3 regions of the Streptomyces sp. TLI_185 genome follow, and region 2 is predicted to be linked to each of the others. Evidence: predicted binding sites of a transcription regulator. Region 2 holds the regulator's gene; each other region holds the start of a gene.
What was found. The regulator HrcA, encoded in region 2, represses chaperone genes, less so after heat shock. The targets are predictions, from matches to a motif close to TTNGCACTCNGNNNNNCNGAGTGCNAA.
Positions count from the first base shown of each region.

Region 1: groL (chaperonin GroEL) is a predicted target of HrcA. The motif match lies at 2,935-2,961, and genes of this name have one in related genera.
Region 3: groES (co-chaperone GroES) is a predicted target of HrcA. The motif match lies at 3,051-3,077, and genes of this name have one in related genera.

Region 1 is NZ_RKRB01000001.1:4,794,827-4,800,001, reverse strand. It holds gene EDD92_RS21970 (glucosyl-3-phosphoglycerate synthase) at 1-114, opposite strand, end outside; SAM riboswitch class I at 286-440, shown strand; gene thrC (threonine synthase) at 459-1,745, shown strand; gene EDD92_RS21960 (MoaD/ThiS family protein) at 1,865-2,140, shown strand; gene EDD92_RS21955 (cold-shock protein) at 2,592-2,798, shown strand; gene groL (chaperonin GroEL) at 3,125-4,747, shown strand; gene EDD92_RS21945 (NADH:flavin oxidoreductase) at 4,915-5,175, shown strand, end outside.
Region 2 is NZ_RKRB01000001.1:3,636,621-3,641,795, forward strand. It holds gene EDD92_RS16600 (16S rRNA (uracil(1498)-N(3))-methyltransferase) at 1-215, opposite strand, end outside; gene EDD92_RS16605 (nitronate monooxygenase) at 212-1,288, opposite strand; gene dnaJ (molecular chaperone DnaJ) at 1,504-2,640, opposite strand; gene hrcA (heat-inducible transcriptional repressor HrcA) at 2,641-3,657, opposite strand; gene EDD92_RS16620 (MBL fold metallo-hydrolase) at 3,810-4,538, shown strand; gene EDD92_RS16625 (DUF3097 domain-containing protein) at 4,573-5,175, shown strand, end outside.
Region 3 is NZ_RKRB01000001.1:6,151,811-6,156,985, forward strand. It holds gene EDD92_RS28520 (class I SAM-dependent methyltransferase) at 1-976, opposite strand, end outside; gene EDD92_RS28525 (polysaccharide deacetylase family protein) at 1,066-1,998, shown strand; partial or broken gene EDD92_RS28530 (polysaccharide deacetylase family protein) at 1,995-2,848, shown strand; gene groES (co-chaperone GroES) at 3,224-3,532, shown strand; gene groL (chaperonin GroEL) at 3,662-5,175, shown strand, end outside.

The sequences.
Region 1 (5,175 bases), 1.2 Mb from region 2:
CACGACGCTGACCGACTGGCCCGTGCGCTGCTTTGCGGCCAGGATCTTGTGCAGCGGGCGATCGGTCAGCGACCAGGAGCGGGTGCTCAGCCAGCGCTCGACTTCTTCCAGCACGTAGGCGGCTCCTCTGCGTTCTCTCGGCGATACCGGATCATCATGTGATCCATCTCGCGGTTCGGACGGCTATCTCAACTGTCCTGGCCTTCGGTTACAGTCTTGAACAACGCTGGTGACCATCGCATGTCGGGGGTCGTCCCGCGTTGAACGAGCTAAACAACCGAATACCGCTCATCCAGAGGGGCAGAGGGATACGGCCCGATGAAGCCCCGGCAACCCTCCAGCCGGTCTCGTAGATCAATGTTGATCATTACGCGAGGCTCCCGGCTAGGGAAGGTGCCAAATCCGTCTCACGGCGAGATGCGTCGTGAGGAAGATGAGGAGAAAGGGCCTCGCCTCACATGGCTGCGCAGACTGTTGCAAGCACCACCGACTCCACGACCGTCGACCTCGGTCCCGCGGCGGCGTTGAGCTGCCGCGAGTGCGGTCATCGGGTACCCCTCGGTCCGGTCTTCGCCTGCGAGGAGTGTTTCGGCCCGCTCGAGATCGCGTACGACTTCTCGGCCTACGACACCGAGGAGCTCCGCAAGCAGATCGAGGCGGGTCCCGCGAACATCTGGCGCTACGCGCCCCTGCTGCCCGTCCCGGCGGACGTGGCGGACAAGCCGAACATCAACCCCGGCTGGACCAAGCTCGTCAAGGCCGACAACCTCGCCCGCGAGCTGGGCGTGACCGGCGGTCTGTACGTCAAGGACGACTCCGGCAACCCGACGCACTCCTTCAAGGACCGGGTCGTCGCCCAGGCCATCGAGGCCGCCCGCGCCTTCAACTTCACCACCCTGTCCTGCTCGTCCACCGGCAACCTGGCCGGTGCGGTGGGTGCCGCGGCCGCCCGCGCCGGCTTCCGTTCCTGCGTGTTCATCCCGCACGACCTGGAGCAGGGCAAGGTCGTCATGGCCGCGGTCTACGGCGGCGAGCTCGTCGGCATCGACGGCAACTACGACGACGTGAACCGCTTCTGCTCCGAGCTGATCGGCGACCCGGCCGGCGAGGGCTGGGGCTTCGTCAACGTCAACCTGCGGCCGTACTACGCGGAGGGCTCCAAGACCCTGGCGTACGAGATCTGCGAGCAGCTCGGCTGGCAGCTGCCGGACCAGCTGGTCGTGCCGATCGCCTCCGGCTCGCAGCTCACGAAGATCGACAAGGGTCTGCAGGAGCTGATCAAGCTCGGCCTCGTCGAGGACAAGCCGTACAAGATCTTCGGGGCGCAGGCGGAGGGGTGTTCGCCGGTGTCGGTGGCCTACAAGGCCGGGCACGACGTGGTGCGGCCGCAGAAGCCGAACACGATCGCCAAGTCGCTGGCGATCGGGAACCCGGCGGATGGGCCCTATGTCCTCGACATTGCTCGCCGTACCGGCGGGGCGGTGGAGGATGTCAACGACGAGCAGATCGTCGATGCGATTCGGCTGCTCGCGCGCACTGAGGGGATCTTTGCGGAGACCGCCGGTGGGGTGACCGTTGGTGTGACGCGCAAGCTGATCGAGAACGGTGTCCTCAATCCGGCCCTGACTACGGTCGTACTCAACACCGGTGACGGTCTCAAGACCCTCGACGCGGTCGCCGGCACCGGGCTCACGGCGACGATTCGCCCCAGCCTTGAGTCGTTCCGTGAGGCTGGGCTCGCCTAAGAGGTAGTTGTCTGTCTGCGGGACTGTGGGGGCCGGTCGCGCTCACGCGGCGGTAGCCGCAAATCCAACACAGCCCCGCGCCCCTATCGGGGCGCTGTACCTGACCGGAGGTCTAAAGCATGAGCGTCAACGTCCGCATCCCCACCATTCTCCGCACCTACACCGGCGGGCAGGCCGAGGTCACCGCCGAAGGTGGGACCCTCGGCGAGGTCATTGCCGATCTGGAGAAGAACCACACCGGTATCGCCGCCCGTGTTCTGGACGACCAGGGCAAGCTGCGGCGGTTCGTCAACGTGTACGTGAACGACGACGACGTGCGGTTCGAGCAGGGGCTGGAGACGGCGACTCCGGACGGGGCGGGCGTCTCGATCATCCCGGCCGTCGCCGGAGGCTGACCGAAACAGGTCGGACGACCGATTATTACCGTCGGTAACGTCGGTTACCAAGAGTTCATCGAATTGCCCCCTCCGTGAGAGAAGCGGAGGGGGCAATTCTGCATGGTTGAGCACGGTACAGTTGGGGAACCTGCTCGACTCCGCTTGCCGGATGCATATGAGTTCTCGCTTCTCGGGCAGCGAGAAGTAGCCAAAGTGTGCAGGTTTTTTGCGTCTTATGCTCCATTTATGGGGCCCGACTTGCCCTGAATTCAGGCGAATTCTCCGTAAAGTCCCGACCGGTCGTGCCCGGAATTCTCGTCCGATTGACCTGTTGCAGACGGCAGTTGGACAGATACATTCAGCCGCGGTCGACGCGTTCCGGCGCACGCCCCCAACCGTGGGGGGTGAGGTCTGACCCGGATCCGCGAAGTGTGGATCTGTGCAAGGGCCAGTAATAGGGGAGTTAGGCATGGCTCAGGGCACCGTCAAGTGGTTCAACGCGGAGAAGGGGTACGGCTTCATCGCGGTCGACGGTGGTGCGGATGTTTTCGTCCACTACAGTGCGATTCAGATGGACGGCTACCGCACCCTGGAAGAGGGTCAGCGGGTCGATTTCGAGATCTCGCAGGGCCAGAAGGGGCCGCAGGCGGACATGGTCCGACTGGCGGCCGGCTGAAGCACGCGCCGGGTTAACTGCAGCGACGTTCTTCTGTTCTTGATCGAAGGGTCCGCACCTGAGGGGGCGGGCCCTTCGGCATGCCCGGAGGACCCGGGGCGTACCCCGGAGGCGCCTGGCCAGTCCCCGAGAGCCGCTTGCACTCGCATGGGTCGAGTGCTAATCATTGGCGTTAGCACTCTGAAGGTGAGAGTGACAAAGATGGACCGGGTCGGTGAGGCCCGCAGGCCAGGTGGGGCAAGGAACCACGAGGTGTGCGAGCCGTCCGTCGCGGGCGCGGGCGCGGTCCGAAGGAATCACCCCCAGTCCTGGAGGGACCACTTCACATGGCCAAGATCATCGCGTTCGACGAGGAGGCGCGGCGCGGCCTCGAGCGCGGCATGAACCAGCTCGCGGACGCCGTGAAGGTGACGCTCGGCCCCAAGGGCCGCAACGTCGTCCTCGAGAAGAAGTGGGGCGCCCCCACGATCACCAACGATGGTGTCTCCATCGCCAAGGAGATCGAGCTCGAGGACCCGTACGAGAAGATCGGCGCCGAGCTGGTCAAGGAAGTCGCCAAGAAGACGGACGACGTCGCCGGTGACGGTACGACCACCGCGACCGTTCTCGCCCAGGCCCTCGTCAAGGAAGGCCTGCGTAACGTAGCCGCCGGCGCCAACCCGATGGCCCTCAAGCGCGGTATCGAGAAGGCCGTCGAGGCCGTCTCCGGTGCCCTGCTCGAGCAGGCCAAGGATGTCGAGACCAAGGAGCAGATCGCTTCCACGGCCTCCATCTCCGCCGCCGACACCCAGATCGGCGAGCTCATCGCCGAGGCCATGGACAAGGTCGGCAAGGAAGGCGTCATCACCGTCGAGGAGTCCCAGACCTTCGGTCTGGAGCTGGAGCTCACCGAGGGTATGCGCTTCGACAAGGGCTACATCTCGGCGTACTTCGCCACCGACATGGAGCGGATGGAGGCGTCGCTCGACGACCCGTACATCCTGATCGCCAACTCCAAGATCGGTTCCGTCAAGGACCTGCTCCCGCTCCTGGAGAAGGTCATGCAGTCGGGCAAGCCGCTGCTGATCATCGCCGAGGACGTCGAGGGCGAGGCCCTTTCGACCCTGGTCGTCAACAAGATCCGCGGCACCTTCAAGTCCGTCGCGGTCAAGGCCCCGGGCTTCGGTGACCGCCGCAAGGCGATGCTGAACGACATCGCCATCCTCACCGGTGGCGAGGTCATCTCCGAGGAGGTCGGTCTCAAGCTCGAGAACACCTCCCTGGACCTCCTGGGCAAGGCCCGCAAGGTCGTCATCACCAAGGACGAGACCACCATCGTCGACGGTGCCGGCTCCTCGGAGCAGGTGCAGGGCCGCGTCAACCAGATCCGCGCCGAGATCGAGAACAGCGACTCGGACTACGACCGCGAGAAGCTGCAGGAGCGCCTGGCGAAGCTCGCCGGTGGCGTCGCCGTCATCAAGGCCGGTGCCGCGACCGAGGTGGAGCTCAAGGAGCGCAAGCACCGCATCGAGGACGCCGTCCGCAACGCGAAGGCCGCCGTCGAGGAGGGCATCGTCGCCGGTGGTGGCGTCGCGCTCATCCAGGCGTCCTCCGTCTTCGAGAAGCTGGACCTCGAGGGTGACGAGGCGACCGGCGCCAACGCCGTGCGCATCGCGCTCGAGGCCCCGCTGAAGCAGATCGCCGTGAACGCCGGCCTCGAGGGTGGCGTCGTGGTGGAGAAGGTCCGCAACCTCACCCCGGGTCACGGCCTCAACGCCGCGACCGGCGAGTACGTCGACCTGGTCAAGGAAGGCATCATCGACCCGGCGAAGGTCACGCGCTCTGCCCTGCAGAACGCCGCCTCCATCGCCGCGCTCTTCCTCACCACCGAGGCCGTCATCGCCGACAAGCCGGAGAAGGCCGCCGCGCCCGCCGGTGGCGGTATGCCGGGCGGTGACATGGACTTCTGATCGGCCACTGGCTGATCCGGGTTCCACCGAGGGCGGCACTCCCTGGAAACAGGGGGTGCCGCCCTCGGGCGTGTTCGAGGTCATAGCAGAGTTGCTTAAGTGGGCGCAATAATGCGTGTGCACATACCAATCGGTTAACGCAGCCCCCGCCCGAGGAGCCCACCCACGTGACCACCGCCCCCTCCCGCGCAGCCGAGATACTTTCCCGGCCCACCGCGATCAACGGCCTGACCGTCCCCAACCGCATCGTGATGGCGCCCATGACGCGCATGTTCTCCCCGGGCGGCGTGCCCGGCGAGGACGTGGTGTCGTACTACGCCCGCCGGGCCGCCGCCGGCGTCGGGCTGATCGTCACCGAGGGCACCTACGTCGGCCACGAGTCGGCCGGCCAGAGCGACCGTGTCCCGCGGTTCCACGGCGAGGACCAG
Region 2 (5,175 bases):
AACTCGACGGGCTCGACGAACAGCCGGTCCTTGCCCTCCGTACGGACGACCGCACCGGCGGCACCGCGGCCCAGACCGTCCGTCAGCACCACGTCCTCGCCGGGCTGCAGCCGCCGTACGGACACCGCGTGCCGCCCTTCGGGCCCGTCCAGTTCGACGATCGAGCCGGGCCCCACGTCTGCCAGCGAGTCGACGACGAACACCGGCGCAGTCATCGCAGGTCCCCCTTGCCCGACAACGCTGTCCTGGCCATGTCGATCTCGGCGGCCAGGACCTCGACCAGCTGCCCGGCCGGGAGTTCACGCGCCATGCGGTGCCCCTGCCCCGCCCACAGCGCCATGCCCTGTGCGTCGCCGGAGGCGGCGGCCTTCTTGCGCAGGGGCGAGGTGAGGTGGTGGACCTCCGGGTAGGCGGCGGGGGCGTACGGGCCGTGCTCGCGCAGGAAGCGGTTGACCAGGCCGCGGGCCGGGCGGCCGGAGAACGCGCGGGTCAGCTCCGTGCGCACGAACAGCGGGTTGGTCAGCGCCTGCTTGTGGACGGCGTTCGCGCCGGACTCCGGGGTGGCGAGGAACGCCGTGCCGAGCTGGGCGGCGCTCGCGCCCGCCGCCAGCGCCGCGGCGATCTGGCCGCCGCGCATGATGCCGCCGGCGGCGACGATCGGGATGCCCACGGTCTCGCGGACCTGGGCGACGAGCGAGAGCAGCCCGATGCCGGTGCCGTCCGCCTCCGGGTTGTCCCGGTGCGTGCCCTGGTGGCCGCCGGCCTCCACGCCCTGCACGATCACCGCGTCGGCGCCGGCCAGCTGCACGGCGAGGGCCTCCTCAGGGGTGGTCGCGGTGACCAACGTGAAGGTACCCGCCCGGCGCAGGGAGTCGAGGATCTCGCGGCTCGGGACCCCGAAGTGGAAGGAGACCACCGGCACGGGGTTGTCGAGCAGCACGGCGAGCTTGGAGTCGTAGGCGTCGTCGCGGCCGCTGTCCGGATCGCCGAGCTCGGTCTCGTACCAGGCGGCCTCTCCGGCCAGCTGGTGGGCGTAGATCTCCACGGCGCCAGGGTCGGCGTACTCGGGCTGGGGCATGAAGAGGTTCACGCCGAAGGGGCGGCTCGTGAGGCTCCGCAGCTGCTTGATCTCCTGGTACACGCCGTCGGCCGTCTTGTACCCGGCGGCGAGAAACCCGAGCCCCCCGGCCTCGCACACGGCGGCGGCCAGATGCGGCACCGAGACACCGCCCGCCATGGGGGCCTGCACGATCGGATGAGGGAAGAGATCGGTCAGCGCGGAGGACATGACGGCATGTTGTCACGTCCTCCGAACAAGTCCGAATCCGGCCGTCCGCAGGCATAGGCCTACGGCACGTCTCCCTGCCGGTCGGTGTATTTCAGCCCGTCCGGCGTTTGAGGACGAGGCCGTTCAGGCCGAAAGCGGGGGTCTGGGGGCGCAGCCCCCTGGGACGGGAAGGGAAGGGGCGGCGGGGGCGAGAAAACCACCCGCAGCCACCCCCGTCACCGCCCGTTGAACGCATCCTTCAACCGCGAGAACAACCCCTGCTGCCCCGGCTGGAACTGCCCCGTCGGCCGCTCCTCACCCCGCAGCTTGGCAAGCTCCCGCAGCAACCGCTCCTGCTCGGGATCCAGCTTCGTCGGGGTCTGGACCTCCACGTGCACGATGAGGTCCCCTCGACCGCCGCCGCGCAGATGCGTGACACCCCGGCCGTGCAGCGGGATCGACTGGCCGGACTGGGTGCCTGGCCGGATGTCGACCTCCTCCATGCCGTCCAGCGTCTCCAGCGGCACCTTGGTGCCGAGGGACGCGGCCGTCATCGGGATGGTGACCGTGCAGTGCAGGTCGTCGCCGCGCCGCTGGAAGGTGGGGTGCGGCAGCTCGTGGATCTCGACGTACAGGTCACCGGCGGGACCGCCGCCGGGCCCGACCTCGCCCTCGCCCGCGAGCTGGATGCGGGTGCCGTTGTCGACACCGGCCGGGATCTTGACCGTGAGCGTACGGCGGGACCGTACGCGACCGTCGCCCGCGCACTCCGGGCACGGCGTCGGAACGACCGTGCCGAAGCCCTGGCACTGCGGGCAGGGACGCGAGGTCATGACCTGGCCCAGGAAGGACCGCGTCACCTGCGACACCTCACCGCGACCGCGGCACATGTCACACGTCTGGGCGGAGGTACCCGGCGCCGCACCCTCACCGTTACAGGTGGAGCAGACGATCGCCGTGTCGACCTGGATGTCCTTGGTCGTACCGAAGGCCGCCTCGTCGAGCTCGATCTCCAGCCGGATCATCGCGTCCTGGCCCCGGCGCGTGCGCGAGCGCGGGCCGCGCTGGGACGCCGTACCGAAGAACGCGTCCATGATGTCCGAGAAGTTCCCGAAGCCACCCGCGCCGAAGCCGCCCGCACCGGCGCCGCCCGCCTGCGAGAGCGGGTCGCCGCCGAGGTCGTAGACCTGCTTCTTCTGCGGGTCCGAGAGCACCTCGTAAGCGGCGTTGATCTCCTTGAACCGCTCCTGGGTCTTCGGATCCGGGTTGACGTCCGGGTGCAGCTCGCGCGCGAGCCGCCGGAAGGCCTTCTTGATCTCTTCCTGCGACGCGTCGCGGCGCACGCCGAGAACGGCGTAGTAGTCCGTGGCCACTTACGACTCCGCCAGGATCTGTCCGACGTACCGTGCCACTGCGCGTACCGCTCCCATCGTTCCCGGGTAATCCATGCGGGTCGGTCCGACCACGCCGAGCTTGGCGACCGCCTCGTTGCCCGAACCGTAGCCGACCGACACCACTGAAGTGGAGTTGAGTCCCTCATAGGCGTTCTCGTGCCCGATGCGCACCGTCATGCCCGAATCCCCCGCCTCACCAAGCAACTTGAGGAGCACGACCTGCTCCTCCAGCGCCTCCAGGACGGGGCGGATGGTGAGGGGGAAGTCATGTCCGAAACGGGTCAGATTGGCGGTGCCGCCGATCATCAGCCGTTCCTCGTTCTCCTCGACCAGTGTCTCCAGAAGAGTGGAGAGCACTGTCGAGACCGTACCCCGGTCCTCGACGTCGAAGCCTTCGGGCAGGTCTTCCACGAGCCGGGGGACGTCGGTGAAGCGACGGCCCGCGACCCGGCTGTTGAGCCGCGCCCGCAGATCCGCGAGCGAGGCCTCCCCGAACGGCGCCGGGCAGTCGATCATGCGCTGCTCGACCCGGCCGGTGTCGGTGATCAGCACGAGCATCACGCGGGCGGGGGCGAGCGAGAGCAGCTCCACGTGCCGCACGGTCGAGCGGGTCAGGGACGGGTACTGGACGACGGCGACCTGCCGGGTGAGCTGGGCGAGCAGCCGAACCGTCCGCGCCACCACATCGTCGAGATCGACGGCGCCGTCGAGGAAGTTCTGGATCGCCCGCTTCTCGGGCGCGGACATGGGCTTGACGCCCGCGAGCTTGTCGACGAACAGCCGGTAGCCCTTGTCGGTGGGGATGCGCCCGGCGCTGGTGTGCGGCTGAGCGATGAACCCCTCGTCCTCCAGGGCCGCCATGTCGTTGCGGACCGTCGCCGGGGAAACGCCGAGGTTGTGCCGCTCGGTCAGGGCCTTCGACCCCACCGGCTCCTCGGTGCCGACATAGTCCTGGACGATGGCGCGCAGCACCTGGAGCCGTCGTTCACTCAGCATCTAGCGCACACCTCCAGAAGTCGTCCCCTAGGCGCTTCGCCTGGCACTCTGTCCGTCCGAGTGCCAGCCGTTACCGGCCAGTGTACGGCGGTGGGGTACACCCGGGGCAAGGTCGGCCCCTGTTGAACGGGGCGTACCGCTAGCGTCGCCGTATGACGGTGACTTGGGAAGAGCTGGGGTGGGAGCGGCTGGCTGCCGGTGTCGGCCGGTGCCGGCTTCCGGGCTGGGACTGCACGACGGGGCTGGTCGTCGGGGAGAGCACGGCGCTCTTGATCGACGCGGGGTCGAGCCTCGCGGAGGGCGCACGGTTGCGTGCCGAGGCGCAGGAGCTGGCCGGTCACCGTGTGACTCATCTCGCGCTCACGCATCCTCATTTCGACCATGTCCTCGGGGCGGCGGCGTTCGCGGGCGCGGAGGTGTACGGCGCGGTGGGCATGGACACGGTCTTCGAGGCCCGGCACGCGCGCGAGGAGCTGCGGGCGGACGCGGTGGGCAACGGGCTGGACGCGCGCCTGGCCGAGGAGGCGGTCGACGCCCTGGTCGCGCCCCGGCATCACGTCTCCGGCGAGTGGACCCTCGACCTGGGCGGCGGCCTGCAGGTGCTGCTGGCGAACGTCGGGCCGGGCCACTCGGCCCACGATCTGGCGGTGCTGGTGCCCGGCTCCCCTGAGGTCGTCTTCTGCGGCGACCTGGTGGAGGAGTCCGGCGAACCGCAGGCCGGATCCGACGCCGTACCGTCGCACTGGCCGGCCGCTCTGGACCGGCTCCTCGACCTGGGCGGGGAGGACGCGCTGTACGTGCCCGGTCACGGAGCGGCGGTGGATGCGGGGTTCGTACGGAGACAGCGCGACGAGCTGGCGGCACGCTTCGGCGTGTCGTAGGCGCTGACCGGCCGCTTCTCCTATCGTCACTCGAATGCGCCAGTACTCCGCCGATCTGACCCCACCGTGGAAGAAGCCCAAGCCCGTCCCCGAGGTCCCGGCGGAGCCCGGTCTGGTGGTCGAGGAGCCCGGCACCGGTTTCTGCGGCGCGGTGATCCGCTGCGAGGCGGGCACGGTGACCCTGGAGGACCGCTTCGGCAAGCACCGGGTGTTTCCGCTGGAGCCGCGGGGGTTTCTGCTGGAGGGGCGGGTGGTGACGCTCGTCCGCCCGACCGGCAATGGGCCCGTACGTCCCACCCGTACGGCATCCGGTTCGGTGGCCGTCCCCGGGGCACGCGCGCGTGTGGCTCGCGCCGGGCGGATCTATGTGGAGGGGCGGCACGACGCGGAGCTCGTCGAGAAGGTGTGGGGCGACGACCTACGGATCGAGGGCGTGGTCGTGGAGTACCTGGAGGGTGTCGACGACCTGCCGTCGATCGTGGCGGAGTTCGCGCCGGGGCCGGATGCGCGGCTGGGCGTCCTGGTGGACCACTTGGTGCCGGGGACGAAGGAGTGGCGGATCGCGGAGTCGGTGACGAGCGAGCACGCGCTGGTGGTGGGCCACCCGTACATCGACATCTGGGAGGCGGTGAAGCCG
Region 3 (5,175 bases), 2.5 Mb from region 2:
TGAAGGGGAGTTGATCGGTGATCTCGTACGCGGCGGCATACGGGGTGACGTGCCGTTCGTCCGCGGTGATGTAGGCGATGGTGGGGTCGATCAGCCCGCCGTCCAGCTGCTCGGCCACCTCGGCGACCAGATGCGCACGGATCACGGCGCCGTCGGGCTCGTACAAGTACCGTCCGACGGGCCGGACCTGCGGGTCCGGCAGTCCCTTCCCGAGCAGCGTGCGCGGCCCCGGCAGCAGCGTCGCCCGGACCGCCCCCGGCTCCGTCCCGAACCACAGCACGGCCTCTTTCACATCCCCGCCGTCCGAGATCCACTCGGCCTCGGCGTCGGCGGGCACGGCCTCGTGCGGAATGCCGGGAGCGACCTTCAGCGCGGCGGCACGGGACGCCTTGCGGGCGGCCCCGACCGCCCACGACAGGGGTGGCGAGTAGGCCTGCGGGTCGAAGATGCGGCCGCGCCCGCCCCGCCGGGCCGGGTCGACGAACACGGCGTCGTAGCCGGACGTGTCCACCTCAGTGACGTCCGCCTCCCGCACCTCGATCAGCCCGGCGAGCCCGAGCGCATCGGCGTTCGCGCGCGCCACGGCCGCCGTCGCCGGATCCCGGTCCACGGCGAGCACCCGGATCCCTGCCCGGGCGAGCGCGATGGCATCGCCGCCGATCCCGCAGCACAGGTCGGCAAGTGAGGTGACACCCAGCGCCTTCAGTCGCTCGGCCCGGTACGTGGCGACGCTCGCCCGCGTCGACTGCTCCACCCCGTTCGGTGTGAAGAACATCCGCTCCGCGTCCTCGGCGCCGAACTTGGCCGCCGCCCGCTGCCGCAGCCGTGCCTGCCCGATCGCCGCCGACACCAGCTCGGCGGGGTGTTCGCGGCGCAGCCGGGTGGCGACGGCGAGCTCGTCGGCCGGGCCCGTGCCGCGCACCTCGTCGAGGAGGGCGCGGCCTTCGGGGGTGAGCAGGTCAGCGAGGTCGTTCACCGGCCCATTGTGGGCCAGTCGGTGGACGGTGCGCCTCCGGCCGCGTGGCGGGCGGGGATCCCGGCAGCGGGCTGCGATGATCCGGCACCATGCGAGCAGTAGTACAAAACGATAAAAATCGCGCTTATGGGGTGACATGGCTCCGCGGTGGAATCGCCGTGCTCGCCGTCGCGGCCATCGCCTCGGGCTGTGCACAGTTCGGCGGCCCGCCGGTGCGCCCGGCCCCCGGCCAGGAGCAGCCCCTGCAGGCGCCCCCGGCCCGCGCCCTGGACTCCTACGCCACGAAGCTGCGCAGCGCGTACATCGCCCGCGCCGCCGCGGCGCGCCGCTGGGACCTGGCGAAGGTCCCCCTGACGGCTCCGCCGCCGCCCGCGAAGAAGCCGAAGATCAGGGCCCGCAGGGGCTTCGAAGTGGACGACCAGGAGGAGCTGAACCTTCCGCCCGTCTTCACGACCGTCCCCACCAAGCAGAAGGTGGTCTTCCTGACCATCGACGACGGCGCCGAGAAGGACCCGGCGTTCCTGCGGATGATGAGCGATCTGAAGATCCCGTACTCCGCCTTCCTCAGCAACTTCCTGGTGAAGGACGACTACGCCTACTTCCGCCGAATGCAGTCCGAGGGCGTGACCCTCAACAACCACACCCTCACCCACCCCTACCTGCCGGGGCTGTCGTACCGGGAGCAGAAGCACGAGATCTGCGGCATGCAGGCGATCATGAGGAAGCAGTTCGGCAGGCGCCCGACCCTCTTCCGCCCGCCCTTCGGCAACTACAACCAGGACACCCTGCGCGCCGCCAAGTCCTGCGGCATCAAGTACGCGCCCATCTGGGACGAGGAGGTCTTCGTCGACCACTGGGAGTACCGCGAGGACGACCGGGACCTGCACCCCGGTGACATCGTGCTCACCCACTTCCGCGGCCGTGACGAGTGGAACGGCACGATGGTCGACGACATGCGCCGCTTCCTGAACAGGGTCACGGCCGAGGGATACGCGGTGGCCCGCCTGGAGGACTACCTGTGAGCCCGAAGGGCCTGGCGGCCGGCGTCCTGGCGTGCGCGCTCCTCACCGGCTGCGCCCAGTCCGTCGACCCCATCGAACGGCTGGGCGAGAAGGCGGCCCAGCGCGTGCGGCCGCACAGGCCCGCCGGAACACCCCGGCGGCCTCCCCCACTCTCGGCTTCGCTCGAGCGGGGGGACCCCCATCGCCGCTGGGGCCTCACGGCCCCGCCGCTGCCCGCCCCGAAGCCGCCTCGGGCAACGCGGGCCCGTACGGCGGGTTCGGCCCTCCCCCCCCGGTCGTCTCCCGCATCCGTACCCACGACAGGGTCGTCTTCCTGACCTACGACGACGGCGCCGAGAAGGACCCCCGCTTCGTGGACCTGGTCGGTGAACTGCGGCTGCCGGTCAGCATGTTCCTCACGGACAGCGTGGCCGGACCCGGGTACGGCCACTTCGCCCGCCTCCGGTCGGTCGGCGCGAGCATCCAGAACCACACCCTCGACCACCCCGCCCCGCGCGGCCTGCCCTACGCCGGCCAGCGCGCCGAGATCTGCGGCCAGCAGGACAAACTCCGGTCCCGCTTCGGCAGCCGCCCCCGCCTCTTCCGCCCGCCCTACGGCACCTACGACACCACCACCCGCCGGGCGGCAGCCGCCTGCGGCATCTCGGCCCTCGTCCTGTGGCGCGCGTCGATGACGGGAGGCGGCGAGCTGACGTATCTGCGCGGTGTCCACCGTCTGCGCCCGGGCGACATCGTGGCGCTCGACCCGGACGAGGGCTCGGGCCTGACCCTGCGGGAGCGCACGGTGCGGTTGCTGAGACGGGTGCAGGCGGACGGCCTGACGGTGGGCCGCCCGGAGGACTACGTCTGAACTTCTGAGGACTACGGCTGACTTCCAAGGGGGCTGACTTCTGGGGCCGGCGACTTTCAAAGCCCCGGCCGGGCAATCTCAGCCCGTCCGGCGTTTGAGGACGAGGCCGTTCAGGCCCGAGCGGGGGTCTGGGGGCGGCAGCCCCCGGGACGGCCACCGAACCCCCGGTTCACCCGAGCCCCCGGCCGACGCGCCGCACGCATTGGCACTCCGCTTGACCGAGTGCTAATCGCGGTCATAGTCTCGGGTCTGGCACTCGGCAGAGTCGAGTGCCAACTACGCGACGGGCAGGTCCGGCACCCGCGACGACGGATCCACCTGGTCGCCACCTCAGACAGTTAACCCCGTGAGATCTCCGAAGGGGGAGGTCGGATCGTGACGACCACCAGCTCCAAGGTTGCCATCAAGCCGCTCGAGGACCGCATCGTGGTCCAGCCGCTCGACGCCGAGCAGACCACCGCCTCTGGCCTGGTCATCCCGGACACCGCCAAGGAGAAGCCCCAGGAGGGCGTCGTCCTGGCCGTGGGCCCGGGCCGCTTCGAGAACGGCGAGCGCCTGCCGCTCGACGTCAAGACCGGCGACATCGTGCTGTACAGCAAGTACGGCGGCACCGAGGTGAAGTACAACGGCGAGGAGTACCTCGTCCTCTCGGCTCGCGACGTCCTCGCGATCATCGAGAAGTAGTTCACCCCGCTTCCTCGAGAAGCACATTGCTTGACGCTGCGCCCCTGGCCCCCGCGACCAACAAGAAGCCGGGCGCCCGGGGCGCAGTGCCGTTTTCACCCACAGACATCCGAGAGGGCTCCCGCTGTCATGGCGAAGATCCTGAAGTTCGACGAGGACGCCCGTCGCGCCCTCGAGCGCGGCGTCAACAAGCTGGCCGACACGGTCAAGGTGACGATCGGTCCCAAGGGCCGCAACGTCGTCATCGACAAGAAGTTCGGCGCGCCCACCATCACCAACGACGGCGTCACCATCGCCCGTGAGGTCGAGGTCGAGGACCCGTACGAGAACCTCGGCGCGCAGCTGGTGAAGGAGGTGGCGACCAAGACCAACGACATCGCGGGTGACGGCACCACCACCGCCACCGTGCTCGCCCAGGCGCTGGTGCGCGAGGGCCTGAAGAACGTCGCCGCCGGTGCCTCCCCGGCCGCCCTGAAGAAGGGCATCGACGCGGCGGTGGCCGCCATCTCCGAGGACCTCCTCGCGACGGCCCGCCCGATCGACGAGAAGTCCGACATCGCCGCCGTGGCCGCGCTCTCCGCGCAGGACCAGCAGGTCGGCGAGCTCATCGCCGAGGCGATGGACAAGGTCGGCAAGGACGGTGTCATCACCGTCGAGGAGTCCAACACCTTCGGTCTGGAGCTGGACTTCACCGAGGGCATGGCCTTCGACAAGGGCTACCTGTCCCCGTACTTCGTGACGGACCAGGAGCGTATGGAGGCCGTCCTCGACGACCCGTACATCCTGATCAACCAGGGCAAGATCGCCTCGATCGCCGACCTGCTGCCGCTGCTGGAGAAGGTCATCCAGACCAACTCCTCCAAGCCGCTGCTGATCATCGCCGAGGACGTCGAGGGCGAGGCCCTGTCCACCCTGGTCGTCAACAAGATCCGCGGCACCTTCAACGCCGTCGCGGTGAAGGCCCCCGGCTTCGGCGACCGCCGCAAGGCGATGCTGCAGGACCTGGCGATCCTCACCGGCGCCACCGTCATCTCCGAGGAGGTCGGCCTCAAGCTCGACCAGGTCGGCCTGGACGTGCTGGGCTCCGCCCGCCGCGTCACCGTCACCAAGGACGACACCACGGTCGTCGACGGCGCCGGCAACTCCGAGGACGTCACGGGCCGCGTCGCCCAGATCAAGGCCGAGATCGAGAACACGGACTCCGACTGGGACCGCGAGAAGCTCCAGGAGCGCCTCGCGAAGCTGGCCGGCGGCGTGTGCGTGATCAAGGTCGGCGCCGCCACCGAGGTGGAGCTGAAGGAGAAGAAGCACCGTTTGGAGGACGCCATCTCCGCGACCCGCGCCGCGGTCGAGGAGGGCATCGTCTCCGGTGGTGGCTCCGCGCTGGTCCACGCCGCCAAGGTGCTCGAGGGCTCCCTCGGCAAGACCGGCGACGAGGCCACCGGTGTCGCCGTCGTCCGCCGCGCGGTCGTCGAGCCGCTGCGCTGGATCGCCGAGAACGCCGGCCTGGAGGGCTACGTCATCACCTCCAAGGTCGCCGAGCTCGAGAAGGGCCAGGGCTTCAACGCCGCCACCGGCGAGTACGGCGACCTGGTCAAGGCCGGCGTCATCGACCCGGTCAAGGTCACCCGCTCCGCCCTGGA